4 regions of the Ciceribacter thiooxidans genome follow, and region 1 is predicted to be linked to each of the others. Evidence: riboswitches for the same ligand, from Rfam matches in the RefSeq annotation. Region 1 holds a riboswitch; each other region holds the start of a gene.
What was found. A riboswitch is a leader RNA that binds a small molecule or an ion and turns the genes downstream of it on or off. The one in region 1 is predicted to bind cobalamin.
Positions count from the first base shown of each region.

Region 2: it holds a riboswitch for cobalamin, as region 1 does, so the genes downstream of both, cobU (bifunctional adenosylcobinamide kinase/adenosylcobinamide-phosphate guanylyltransferase) here and H4I97_RS01695 (energy-coupling factor ABC transporter permease) in region 1, are expected to answer to the same signal.
Region 3: it holds a riboswitch for cobalamin, as region 1 does, so the genes downstream of both, bluB (5,6-dimethylbenzimidazole synthase) here and H4I97_RS01695 (energy-coupling factor ABC transporter permease) in region 1, are expected to answer to the same signal.
Region 4: it holds a riboswitch for cobalamin, as region 1 does, so the genes downstream of both, cobT (nicotinate-nucleotide--dimethylbenzimidazole phosphoribosyltransferase) here and H4I97_RS01695 (energy-coupling factor ABC transporter permease) in region 1, are expected to answer to the same signal.

Region 1 covers NZ_CP059896.1:371,607-374,808, reverse strand. The annotation lists gene H4I97_RS01705 (helix-turn-helix transcriptional regulator) at 133-1,026, shown strand; gene H4I97_RS01700 (hypothetical protein) at 1,184-1,399, opposite strand; cobalamin riboswitch at 1,613-1,828, shown strand; gene H4I97_RS01695 (energy-coupling factor ABC transporter permease) at 1,883-2,536, shown strand; gene H4I97_RS01690 (phosphoribosylaminoimidazolesuccinocarboxamide synthase) at 2,737-3,202, shown strand, end outside.
Region 2 covers NZ_CP059896.1:1,399,299-1,402,500, reverse strand. The annotation lists gene cobW (cobalamin biosynthesis protein CobW) at 1-957, opposite strand, end outside; gene cobU (bifunctional adenosylcobinamide kinase/adenosylcobinamide-phosphate guanylyltransferase) at 961-1,485, opposite strand; cobalamin riboswitch at 1,654-2,021, opposite strand; gene H4I97_RS06560 (hypothetical protein) at 2,083-2,550, opposite strand; gene H4I97_RS06555 (ATP12 family chaperone protein) at 2,613-3,202, opposite strand, start outside.
Region 3 covers NZ_CP059896.1:1,283,398-1,286,599, reverse strand. The annotation lists gene H4I97_RS06015 (DUF2865 domain-containing protein) at 1-914, shown strand, start outside; gene bluB (5,6-dimethylbenzimidazole synthase) at 946-1,638, opposite strand; cobalamin riboswitch at 1,685-1,888, opposite strand; gene H4I97_RS06005 (TolB family protein) at 1,933-2,763, opposite strand; gene H4I97_RS06000 (NAD+ synthase) at 2,792-3,202, opposite strand, start outside.
Region 4 covers NZ_CP059897.1:295,603-298,804, reverse strand. The annotation lists gene H4I97_RS19390 (hydroxymethylglutaryl-CoA lyase) at 1-21, shown strand, start outside; gene H4I97_RS19385 (crotonase/enoyl-CoA hydratase family protein) at 18-785, shown strand; gene cobT (nicotinate-nucleotide--dimethylbenzimidazole phosphoribosyltransferase) at 884-1,942, opposite strand; cobalamin riboswitch at 2,013-2,141, opposite strand; gene H4I97_RS19375 (LysE family translocator) at 2,436-3,068, shown strand.

The sequences.
Region 1 (3,202 bases):
CAAGCCTCCTCCCAAAGGCATCAGAGAAGCTTAGGGGTTGACCATGGAGTTGAGAATGCGATTTTCTGGCGACAACATGTGGATTTCCGGTGCTTGTTCGAAAAGGCGGGACACGTGCGATCCGGAGCCGCGATGACCGACAGACACACCATTCACCGCAAACTGCGCTGTAATCCGCTTCTCCCGGCCCTGGCACGACGGTCGATGCGCCTCCCCGCGCCGCCTTACGAGCACTTCGCACATCTCCTCGTTCTTTCGACTGGGTTATGGCGATTGCGTTCACCGGCGCGCGATGATCTCGTCATCGGTCCCGCCGTGGCAATCCTGCCGCCAGACAACGATCTTTCCCTGCTCGTCGAGGCGGGCAGCGCCGGCCATCTTCTCGGTCTTGCGGACGCGCATCTGGCAGAGACTGTTGACGATCATCCTGAAGGCCACGGCCTCCGGCTTCTGCTGTCGCAGGAGATCATTCGGCAAGACATCGAACGCGCGGAAATCGAGGCTCTCGCTCCGCTGCTCCGGGGTCTTTCCGAGGAACTCGAGCGGGAGCACCCATCCGTGATGGCGTCCAACGCCTTTCTGCAGCTTCTTCTGCTGAGGATCTGGCGCCTCACCGGCGCTGATGACCTCCCGTTCGCCAGACCTGCGAAGACAGGCGACATTCTCCAGCGCTTTCGCCATCTCGTCGAAAGTCACTTCGAGGAACAGCGACCGATCCGATTCTACGCCGAACAGCTCGGCATCACTGCAGATCGACTGCATTCGCTCTGCAGCAAGGCTCTCGGCAGGACACCGATCGAGCTCGTCCACGAACGCACGATCCGCGAAGCAAAGATCAAGCTCGAACGCTCTCCGCGAACCATCCACGGAATCGCAGAAAGCCTCGGCTTCCGCGATCCGACCTACTTCAGTCACTTTTTCAAGCGAAAAACCGGCCTGTCTCCCGCCGCGTACCGGCGGAGCATTGTCGCAAGCGACGGCAGGATGGCACAGGAAGAACCGGCAACCTATGCCGACTGGCCATGACCGATCCGGCACAGTGGATCATGGTCGCAAACTCCCGGAAACAGGATCGCTACACAGCCGAATTCTTCACCGTGGTGAAGACGCAGTACACGCTTGCCTGAGAAGGTACGGCCGGGGGCAACCTCCCCCGGCCTCTGCACAAGCGATCGAGGCGATGTCAGCCCTTGGTGATCACGATGAGGGTCGTGAAGATTACCGGCACGGCGGTCAAGGCCGGCAGGATGATTGCCGGATAGCCGAAATAGGCGATGGCGAGAAGCCAGACCAAAACCAGGTTGAGGATGAAGAGAAGCTTGGCCGTGGTCGGTCCGGTAAAGGCTTCCCTGAGCATCCATCCGAAGACTGGAACACTGTAGACCATTCTTGCGAGCATAACGGATTTCCTTTCCTCACCGGCGACAGCCTTGATTTTCGTCAACCCCCTAGACGCCGTGGAAAGACGCCGCAATGCGGCATTTTGGCCCGCATCCGTTTCCAGCCGATTGCGCGCGCTCGTGTCATCGACTATCACCAGTTGGTCTGCACGAAAGAAGCCCGTGGTTGCGGCCGCATCGGTCCATCCCGCGTCGCTAATCGAACTGCAGATTTATTCAAAACCAGCGATGGTTCCACCCGACGAATACGAAGCGGTGGATGAAAAGGGAATACGGTGAGGATTACCCATCAGGGGCCGAAACCGTAGCTGCCCCCGCAACTGTGAGCGGAGAGCGACGTCCAGCGTGCCATTGGCCGGAAACGGTTGATAAGGCGGACCGAGCCGGGACCCGCGAGCCAGGAGACCTGCCATCGCTTCGGCCACGATTTCCGTGGCGTCTCAAGCAATTCCGCGCGGTGGGCGCGGAGGAAAGGCAATAGAATGCATATTGAAGTTGGAATTATCGATCCGGTTCGTATCGCCCTTGCGAACGCAGCCGCCCTCAGCGTCGTCGCATCCCAGCTGCCGGCCGTCGTGCGCAACCCGCTGGTCGTGCCGAAGGCCCTCGTTTCGGCCGTGGTGTTTTCCGCCCTGATGCAGGCCTGGCACCTGCCGGTCGGTCCGTCCGAACTGCACCTGATCGGCGCGACCACCATCTACATGCTCTTCGGTTTCGCGCCGGCCATGCTCGGCTTCGCGCTCGGCCTCGTCCTGCAGGCTTTCCTGTTCGAACCGGGCGACATCCCGCATCTCGGCGTCAACGCGCTCTCCCTGATGGTACCGATGATCGCAGTCCATTACAGCTTCGGCCGCCGGCTCTTCGACGCCCGGCTCCGGGACCGTTTCAACCTCGGCAAGGTGCTGCGCATCGACGCCGTCTATTACGCGGGCGTCTCGGCGATGGTCGGCTTCTGGCTGATGATCTCCAACGACGCGGTCGCCTTCAGCGACTGGGCTACCTGGGTCGCCGCGTATTTCCCGGTCTTCCTGGTCGAAGCCTTCATCACCTTCACCGCTGTGTCGGTGATCAAGGGCTTCCGCGCCAACGAACTGGTCTCGCGCATGACAGAGGTCGATCGCCTGACCTTCGCCTGAGACCGGCGGGCGGCTGTCGCTGTCACAAACCGAGAAGGCGCATGGTCGTCGGGCCATGCGCTTTTTCTTTTGATAAGAGCCGGCCAAAGCGCCTTGGCTTTCCTTCCGCGGAAGGCCTCGCTTGACAAAACCGGGTGGAAAACTAAGGGTCCGGCGAGGACGACCGGCGTCCGTTCCATGATTTCAGAAGGGCGAGGCCATTGCGCATTCTCTCCGAAGCCTACTTCCCCGAACTGCCGAACTACTATCGTGGCAAGGTTCGTGAAAACTATGATCTTCCGGATGGCCGGCGCATCATCATTTCCACCGATCGGTTGAGCGCCTTCGACCGCATTCTCACCTGCGTTCCCTACAAGGGACAGGTGCTGACGCAGACGGCCCGTTACTGGTTTGAGCAGACGAAGGATATCTGTCCGAACCACGTGCTGGATTACCCCGACCCGAACGTCGTCGTCGGCAAGAAGCTCGACATCCTTCCGGTCGAGATCGTCGTGCGGGGATACCTCGCGGGAACGACGGGCACCTCCATCCTGACGCTCTACAAGGCCGGTCAGCGGGAGATGTACGGAATCCGGCTGCCGGACGGCATGCGCGACAACCAGGTCCTGCCGCAGGCGATCATCACCCCGACGAGCAAGGCTTTCGACGGCGGCCATGACGAGCCGC
Region 2 (3,202 bases), 1.0 Mb from region 1:
CCGCGAGCCGACCGCCTGGATGACGAGCCGCATCGGCTTGCCGGGCACGTCGACAAAGCCCTTGAGACGCAGGATGTCGTGGGTTTCGATGACGGCCCTCAGCCGTTCGACGAAGGCGGCCGGATCGGCGATCGCCGGAAGCCTCAGCGCAAAGCTCTCGAACTCGTCGTGGTCGTGGTGATGCAGGTGGTCGTGCCCCTCACCTGAGGCGTGCGCTGCCTCGTGCTCAAGCTCGTGGTGCGACCTGCGGTTTTCGATATCGGCTTCCGAACCGGCGCCGAGGCCGAGGAGCACGATCGCGGGAACTTCGCCGTTCCTCGCCTCGACCAGCGTCGGCTTGCGGTTGATGCGTCCCGCAACCTCGGAGCGGACTGCCGCGATCCCCTCGCCGTCCAGCAGATCGGTCTTGTTGAGGACGATCAGGTCGGCGCAGGTGAGCTGGTCCTCGAAGAGTTCTTCGAGCGGGCTGTCGTGGTCGAGCGAGGCATCCTGCTCGCGCATGGCGTCGACCCGGTCGTGATCGTCGGCGAAACGACCGGCCGCCACCGCGGCACTGTCGACCACGGTCACCACGCCGTCGACGGTGACGCGGGTGCGGATGTCCGGCCAGTTGAAGGCGGCGACCAGCGGCTGCGGCAGGGCGAGGCCGGAGGTCTCGATGACGATGTGGTCCGGCCGCTCCTCACGTTCGAGCAGTTTCTGCATGGTCGGCACGAAATCGTCGGCCACCGTGCAGCAGATGCAGCCATTGGTAAGCTCGATGATGTCGTCCTCGGTGCAATTGTCGGCACCGCAGCCCTTCAGCACCTCACCATCGACGCCGAGGTCGCCGAATTCGTTGATGATGAGCGCGATCTTCTTGCCGTTGGCGTTCATCAGCATGTTGCGGATGATCGTCGTCTTTCCGGCGCCGAGGAAGCCGGTGATGACGGTTGCCGGGATCTTCTGCTGCAGCATGGTTCAACCCTTCATTTTCAGCGGCAGTCCCGCCGCGACGAAATAGACTTCGGTCGCGACCGACGCGACCATCTGGTGGAGCCGCCCGGCATGGTCGCGGAATTCGCGCGCCATGCGGTTTTCCGGCACGATGCCGAGCCCGACCTCGTTCGACACGAGGATGAGCCGCGCCTGAAGCGTCGGCAGGACCGCGACGAGGCGCGCGCTTTCGGCGGCGACATCGCGTTCGTCCAGCATCAGGTTCGTGACCCAGAGCGTCAGGCAGTCGACGAGCACCACACGGCCCGGCGCATCAATGCGCCGGAGAACGCCGGCAAGGTCGACCGGCTCCTCATGGGTCGTCCAGAGCCCACCGCGGCTTTCGCGATGCAGGGCTATGCGTTCGCGCATTTCGTCATCGAAGGCGCGTCCGGTCGCGACATAATGGCGTTCGAGCCCGCTCACCTCGGCAAGCGTCTCCGCATGCCGTGACTTGCCCGAACGGGCACCGCCGAGCACGAAGACGCAATGGCCGTCAGCCGCGCTCAAGGACGGACCTCCGCAGCAGAGCGCCGGAAAGATGGACACGGGAAGAGGCCGGGCGCGCGGCCCGGCAGAAAGGATATGGAAATGCGGGATCGCACGATCCCGCCGTCACAAGATGTCGCCACGACAACCTCCGTGCTGGCAACGGGGATTTTCCCCAGGATGGGCTTTCAAAGCCCGGCACGGGTGGCAGGTCTCCTGGCTCGCGGTTGAGGCGCCTTGCGCCAACGGGTCTCTCTCGCCTTCCCGAAGCTTCGAGGCGACACGAAGGGCGGACGATTCGTAGAAATAGAGGCGTCCCGGCCCCGGCTGTTCGTGTCGCCACTCCAGTGGCTTTTCCGGTTTCGCCGAAGAACCCGCCGTCCGCTCCTTGCGGACCCGTCACGGATATTCCGGCTCGCCGGATGAAGGACCCTCACCGCTCTACAGTCGCGGGGTCGGCTGCGATTGGCAGGCCCGGCTTGGGTCCCCACCGTCGCATTCCCTTTTGCGTTCCGCTCCGTATCGACGGCGCGGAAACCATCCGAATGAAAAACGCTTAGGCGCAAGCGAAGGTGAAGTCAATTCGAACGGGAGGGCGGCAAGCCGTCCCTCAGCCCATCACTGAAGCGCCGACGGCATGCTCAGCGCGAAGAGCGAGCGGATGCGCGCGGCGACCGCTTCGGCAAGCGCCTCCGCCTCGAAATCCGGGTTTTCCGTTCCGCTCGTAACCGGGAAGGTCGCGCTCGCGACCGGAGAACCGTCGATGACCGAGACAGCGGTCACCGTGACTGTTGCCTCGCTGCGGCGGTTGAGCGGCGAAATGTCCGGCCGGTAGGAACCGATCCGCACCGAGAGCACCACCGGTGGCGCCTCCGGCCGCGGCACGGTCGCAGCGATCGCCGCGGCAATACGGCTGTCGGTGCCGACGATCACCGCCTTCGGCACACGGATATCGGCGAGTACCGTCAGGTCGCGGACGTCATAGACCTTGCGCGGCGTAAAGGCCCCCGCCCCCGCGATACTGCACGACGACAGCAGCGCGGAAAGGAGAAGGGCGATGGCGGCATGGCAGAACCGCAGAAGCATGACAGGCTGATCCGATCCCGATTCGGTCGAAAGAGCCTGTCACCGTTATGGTTAGCGCCGCGTTAAGCGGCAGCCCGCACGGCCCGGAACAGGCGCGCCGCAGCGTCCATCTCCTCGAAGCGCTTGGCCCGGCGGGCCTGCGCCTCCTCGTCGACGCCCCAATGCTCCTCCGTCCAGTCTTCGTCGAGATGGGCGAGCGCCCAGATCTCGGGGACGGAAAGAAAGCCTTCGGCGAAGGCGAGCGCCAGGATCGCCGAACCGGTCAGCGTCGTCACGACGTGCAGCGCCGCGAGTTCGAACGGCGTCCGGTAGGCGCCGAGCGCCGAAGCGAAGGCATCGATTGCCGCCTGTGGCTGCGCCTGATGCACGATGCCGGCGGCGAGAACGAAGCGGGCGCCGTGGGAGGAAGCCACCCAGTCGATCACCCGTCCCCACTGCCGCGCCTGCCGTTCGACGAGTTCCTGCGGCGATTCCGCGTGGTAGCAGAGCAGGTCGTTGCCGGCGTAGCGCACAATATCCTCGAACACGGCATCGACCTGATCGGCGACAGCGTCGATCGCGGTATTGGCAAGCCGGGTCGTCGGCATCGTCGCCGGATCGATCGTCTCGCCCTGTGCGCGCCACTCCGAAGCGACCAGTTCGGCAGCCTCGG
Region 3 (3,202 bases), 910 kb from region 1:
GCTTCTCCAGCGCGATCGCGAGGCAGAACTTCCAGATCCGCAAGGCTCGCCAGCGTTTTTTCGACCTGCATTGCGGCTCTCCGAGCGTCATTGATTATACGGCGATGAACCGTCCAGAATGCGCAACGCTTTCCGCCGAGATCAAGCGGCTGGAGGAGGACAAGCAACAGCTTGTCGACAGGCGCGATGCCGCGCGAAACGGTGCGACGCAGCCGAACGAGGTCCGTCAGCGGATTCTCGACCTGATGGAGGCCAACCACTGCGACGAAGAGCCTGTGAAGGCCGATGTCACGCCCGCCGAACCGCCCCGCACACCCTATCTCGACATGGTGGCGCCGCGCCTCGGTCCGGACGGCTTGCCGACGGGCGGTTGGCGGAACGGTGCGGGCAATCTGCAGACGCTCTGCGTGCGCACCTGCGACGGCGCCTTCTTCCCGATCTCGTCGAACACCACGCCGCTTACCTTCCGGCGCGATGCCGAGCTATGCCGGCAGATGTGCCCCGGCATCGAGACCGAACTCTATTTCCGGTCGGTCACCGAGCCCGAAAGCGGCGAGATGATTTCGACCACGACCGGCAGGCCCTACCGGCAGTCGCCGACAGCATTCGCCTACCAGAGCCGCCGCAAGGGCGACCAACCCTCCTGCACCTGCAACCTCACCGAATTCTATCGCAGAATGAAGACGCAGGCGGCCGGCGCAAACGTGCCGGACTACAACTCCTCTGTCATCGACCTGAAGACGGCCGGCAAGCCGGCTCCCGAGAAGGCGGAGCCGTCGTTACCGGTTGAGCGACCCTATGATCCCGCGGAGAAGAAGGTGCGACAGGTCGGCCCGGTCTTCCTCCCGAGCGAGACGAGCGGCATCGATCTCAGGCATCCGGCGCTCTCCGGTCCGCAGCCGGTCCAGCAGTAGAGCGCGGATACCCGCAGCTATCCGCCGGATCTCAGCCGACCGGCCGATCCTGCCAGATTTCGGAAAAAACCAGATCCTCGAGCGGCAGGCGCTTCCGCCAACCCTTCACCGCCAGTTCGGGCTCTCCGTAGAGTGTGTCGACATATCCGAGACAGAACCAGCCGATCACCTCGACATGTTCCGGAATCGCGAGAATCCGTTTCAGCTCGTCCTCGTGGAAAATGCTGACCCAGCCGACTCCGACGCCTTCGGCGCGCGCCGCAAGCCACAGGTTCTGGATCGCACACACCGTCGAATAGCGGTCCATGCTGAAATTGTGCGTTCGGCCGAGCACGACCGGACCACCGCGCGTCGGATCGCACGTCACGCAGATACCGAGCGGTGCCTTGCGGATACCCTCGAGCTTCAGCGCACGATAGTCGCCACGCTTCTTGCCCGAAAACATCTCCGCCGCCTCGTCGTTGGCACGGCTGAAGGCGCGCCAGATCTCCTCCCGCCGCTCGGCATCGCGCACGAGAATGAAATTCCACGGCTGCATGAAGCCCACCGACGGCGCATGGTGCGCGGCCGACAGCAGGCGCCAGACGAGATCGTCCGGCAGAGGGTCCGGCAGGAACTGGTCGCGCACGTCGCGGCGGGTTTCTATGGCTTTGTAAATGGCAGCGCGCTCCTCAACGGAGAAGGCGCCGACCCGAACCATATGGTCCATCGGCTCGTCCGGCATCGTCAAATCCCCAACAATGCAAAGGACCGCCCGCCGTCCGCGCGGGCCAAGTCTATCTTGCCAGGCCGGTCTTCTGACTCGGCTTCCGCTGCCCGTCGCCGCCTTCCCGGCCAAAAAGCCAGTGACGCGAACCGGAAGACCGGTTCCTTGCGACAGGCATCCGCCACACAGCGTTGGGCACGTTCCGGACTGTCACCGGATTCCCGATTCTCCCGCCTTGCCTGCGGGCACCTGACGCTGCCGATTGTTCACAGTTCGCCGCCCGTGGCAAGACCAACGGCGTGCAATCCGGTTTTACTCGACGGGGAAATAGCGAACATAGGCGAAAGCATCGCCGTCGGGAGACCAGCTCGGCACGTTCAGCGAGCCCTGCCCGCCGAAGAGGTTGAGGAGTGTCTCCACCTCTCCCGTCGCGACGTCCTTCCGCCGTATCGATACTTGCTTGTCCCGCGGGTGACCTTCGACGTCGCTGCGATAGGAGAGAAAGATCAGCCCGTCGCCCTTCGGTGCGGGATGCGGAAACCAGTTGGCGAAGCCGTCATCAGTCACCTGGTCGAGACCAGTGCCATCGGGCCGGATCTTCCAGATCTGCATCAGCCCGCTGCGGTCGGAGTTGAAGTAGATCCATTGTCCGTCGGGCGAATAGTCGGGACCATCGTTGTGCCCGCCGCCACGGATCAGCTCCCGCTCCTCGCCCCCGTCGACGGAGATCGTGTAGATGCCGAATTCATCGTTGCGGATTCCGCAATAGGCGAGATGCCGCCCGTCGGGCGACCAGCCGTGCCAGTAGGACGGCAGCCGCGCGGTCACCTGCCGCGGCACGCCGCCGGTGGCCGGCAGGAGGTAGATGCAGGATTTGCCGTGCTCTGTCTTGTCGGAAATCGCGAGCGTCGTGCCGTCGGGAGAAAGACCGTGATCATTGTTGCAACCGACGGCAAAGCCCGTCTCGATCGGCTCCGGCGGCGCGCTTCCATCGACCGGCAGCCGGTAGATCAGGCCGTCGCCGTTGATCACAAGGTGCGCACCGTCCGGGGTCCAGTTCGGCGCCTCGACCAGCGCCTCCGTCTGCCAGACGACCCGCGAGGTGCGGCTTTTGCAGTCGAAGATCTCGACGGAACTGCGCATGCTCGCCTCCTTGCTGGGATCGGCGTGATCAGCGGTCCCGGAACCGGTTGGTGATCGGGTAGCGCCGGTCGCGGCCGAAGTTCTTGCGGGTGATCTTTACACCGGGCGCCGACTGCCGGCGCTTGTACTCTGCCAGATAGAGCAGATGCTCGATCCTGTGTACGGTCGCAACGTCGTGGCCGCGCGCGACGATCTCCTCCACCGACATCTCCTGCTCGACGAGGCATTCGAGGATGTCGTCCAGCGCCGGATAGGGCGGCAGCGAATCCTGGTCGGTCTGGTTCGGCCGCAGCTCCGCCGACGGAGCCTTGGAAATGATGTTGGCCGGTATGACCTCGCCGGCGGGGCCAAGCGCGCCCAGCGGCACGTTCTTGTTGCGCCAGCCAGAAAGCGCGTAGACCTGCATCTTGTAGAGGTCCTTGACCGGATTGAAGCCGCC
Region 4 (3,202 bases), on a different replicon from region 1:
CTTTCCGGGAGGAACGCATGACGGAATTCGAAACGATCCTGATCGACACCGACGAGCGTGGCATCGCGCGCCTGACGCTGAACCGTCCCGACAAGCACAATGCTTTGAACGCCCGGATGATCGCCGAACTCACGAAAGCCGCAGACATCCTCGGCGCGGATGAGAGTGTCCGCTCCGTCGTGCTCGCCGGCAACGGGGCAAGTTTCTGCGCCGGCGGCGATCTCGGCTGGATGCGGGAGCAGCGGGACAAGGACCGTGCCGGAAAGATGCAGGAAAGCCGGGCGCTTTCGGCCATGTTTTCGGCACTCGATGCCCTGCCGAAACCGCTGATCGGCCGGGTTCACGGGAACGCCTATGGCGGCGGTATTGGGCTGATGGCAGTCTGCGACATCGTCATTTCGGTGGGAACCGCCCGTTTTGCCCTCACCGAGACCCGCCTCGGGCTCATCCCGGCCACCATCGGCCCCTTCGTCGTTCGCCGTACCGGCGAGGGCTACGCCCGGCAGTTTTTTTTCACGGCCAAACCGTTCGATGCCACTTTCGCCCTGAGATGCGGCCTCGTCTCCACCGTGACGGAAGCAGAACAACTGGATGCCTGTGTCGAGGCTGAAATCGCGGAGATCCTGAAAACGCGGCCGGGGGCGGTCGCAGCGGCAAAGGCGCTTTGCCTGGAACTCGGCGGCCATAGCCTCTCGGGACTTTCCGAGCGGACCGCCGAATTGCTCGCGGACCGGTGGGAAAGCGCGGAAGCCGCGGAAGGCATCGAGGCCTTCCTCGCGAGATAGTAGAAACTAGACGCCTGAGGAGGAATGTCCTCATCCTTCCCCGGGCGTCTATGAGTTCCAGGTGAATGCCGGTGACGGCCCGGCCTCTGCGCCGCCTATCAGGCTGCGCCGCTGTCCACGCCGGCCTCGGCGAAAGTGGCCATGCCGAGGTGGCATCGTAGGGCGGCTTTCGCGAGAATCGCGCCCAGCACCGCGCCGGTTCCTTCCCCAAGCCTGAGGTCGAGATCGAGAAGCGGTCTGAGGCCGAGGTGGGCGAGAAGTCGCCGGTGGCCCGGCTCCATGGACGCATGTCCCACCATACAATGCGCAAGAGGGTCGACGCCGCTGCAATACAGGGCAAGGGCGGCGGCGGAGCATATGAATCCGTCGAGCATGACCGGGATCGAGAGCAGACGCGCGGCGAGAATGGCCCCGGCCATGGCGGCGATCTCACGTCCACCGAGTATCCGCAGGGCATCCAGACCGTCATCGATGGATTCCCGATGACGTTCGACAGCCTCGGAAATGATCTCGGCCTTTCGTTTTAGGACGTCATCGGAGACGCCTGAGCCGCGGCCACACCATTCGACGGCAGGGCCGCCGAGGAGCGCAAGGCACAGAGCCGAAGCCGACGTCGTGTTTCCGATGCCCATCTCTCCGGGGCACAGGATGCTGGCATCCGGCCGAACGGCGTGCATTCCCGCGTTGAACGCTTTCAGGAACTCGCTTTCCGTCATGGCGGGCGCGTGCAGGAAGTTTTTGACCGGTCGGGCAAGGTCCAGGGGAATGACCGTCATGCTGGCTCCCAGCTCGGCACTCAACTGGTTGATCGCAGCGCCGCCTCTCTCGAAGTTGAGGACCATCTGCTCGGTGACGACCGGCGGATAGGCGGAGACGCCTGCCTCGGCGATACCGTGATTGCCGGCGAAGACGCAGGTTTGCGGCCGGTCCATGGCCGGCGGGTAGCGACCTTGCCAGCGGGCAAGCCAGGCGACGGTCTGCTCGAGCCGCCCGAGGCTTCCGGGTGGCTTGGTCAGCATGCCCTCGCGGGCGGCGGCGGCCTCTGCGGCTCGCGTGTCACCTTGCGGAAGCTGGCTTAGCGCCTTTCGCAAGGAGGCGAGGGTTTCAAAAGACGGGATTGGTTGTTGCCCCGAGGCGAGGCTCATTTCTGCAGACATACGGGTCCTCCACGTGACGCCGATCATTCCACCCTTTGCCATCGGGCGGATTTCGGTTGCGGATCAACTCGTCTTCTGACTTCCAGCATGGCCGGGTTCAGGCACCTTCCCGTCCGGGACCGGACAGTGGCGGACAAAGCCTCCTGAGACTCGTATCTGGTTACAGCGGCGGGACCGTCTCGGAATTTCACCGAGTTCCGTTAGTTGTCGAGACGGCTGTAACCTGCGCGTTGCCTTCAGGCAACGGATGCCGCGGCCATCGTGGGTGGAACGTGGGCGCTTCAGAAGGAAAAATGCCGCGGATCTTTGATCCGACGCAAAGAGACTGCTCTACGTTCCGGCTTCTCGTGCTTTCCCTGGCCGCCATAAGCGATCGTTTACGGAGGACATAGGGGACGCCCATCGAATGATGTCAGAGAACCGACTATTCGCGACTTGTCATCCTCACGAATCTTGGTAGATCGGAATTCCGGCCAACTCGAAGGGAAACGATATGCCGGATTTCTCCACTATCATACTTTTTGCCCTCGCGTGCGTCGTGCTGACCGCCACGCCCGGACCCGACATGCTTCTCATTGCGTCACGCAGCTTAAGCCAGGGGCGAGCTGCGGGATTCCTGACCTATGCCGGTATAGCACTCGGCACATATTGCCATGCCCTCGCAGCAGCGTTGGGACTTTCACAGCTTTTTGTCGCAGTTCCGACGGCATACGAGGTCGTTCGTTGGGCCGGGTGCGCCTATTTGATGTACCTCGCGTGGAAAACCATTCGTTCCGAGGGCGCACATTTCTCTCCTGAGTCGGCCTTAAAGCGATTTTCAATGAAGCGGATCCTCGGCGAAGGTCTGGCAACAAATCTTCTAAATCCGAAAATGGCCCTCTTTGTCTTGGCGTTGTTCCCTCAGTTTGTGCGCCCAGAGGCAGGATCGCTTACTGTCCAAATGCTGGTCCTCGCTACCGTGCTGAATGGAATAGGCCTCATCGTAAATGGTTCGGTTGTCCTTTTGAGCGGGCATATCCGCAGGCGCGTCACGAGTCTGGTCCGATTCAGGAAGCTGCCGCAGTATCTTCTCGCGACAGTTCTTGCAGGTCTGGCTTGCCGCCTCGCATTGGGAGCCAGAAACTAACTGCACCGCACCCGACGAAGTCTGCCGGGAGGTCGAGGTTCGTACTCGCCCCTCCGGCAAGCAAGCTCACAAGTGCATCTTTGGTTCATCCTGACCTGACACGGGAAGGGGCAGGTGGCGACGCGAGCAGTGAG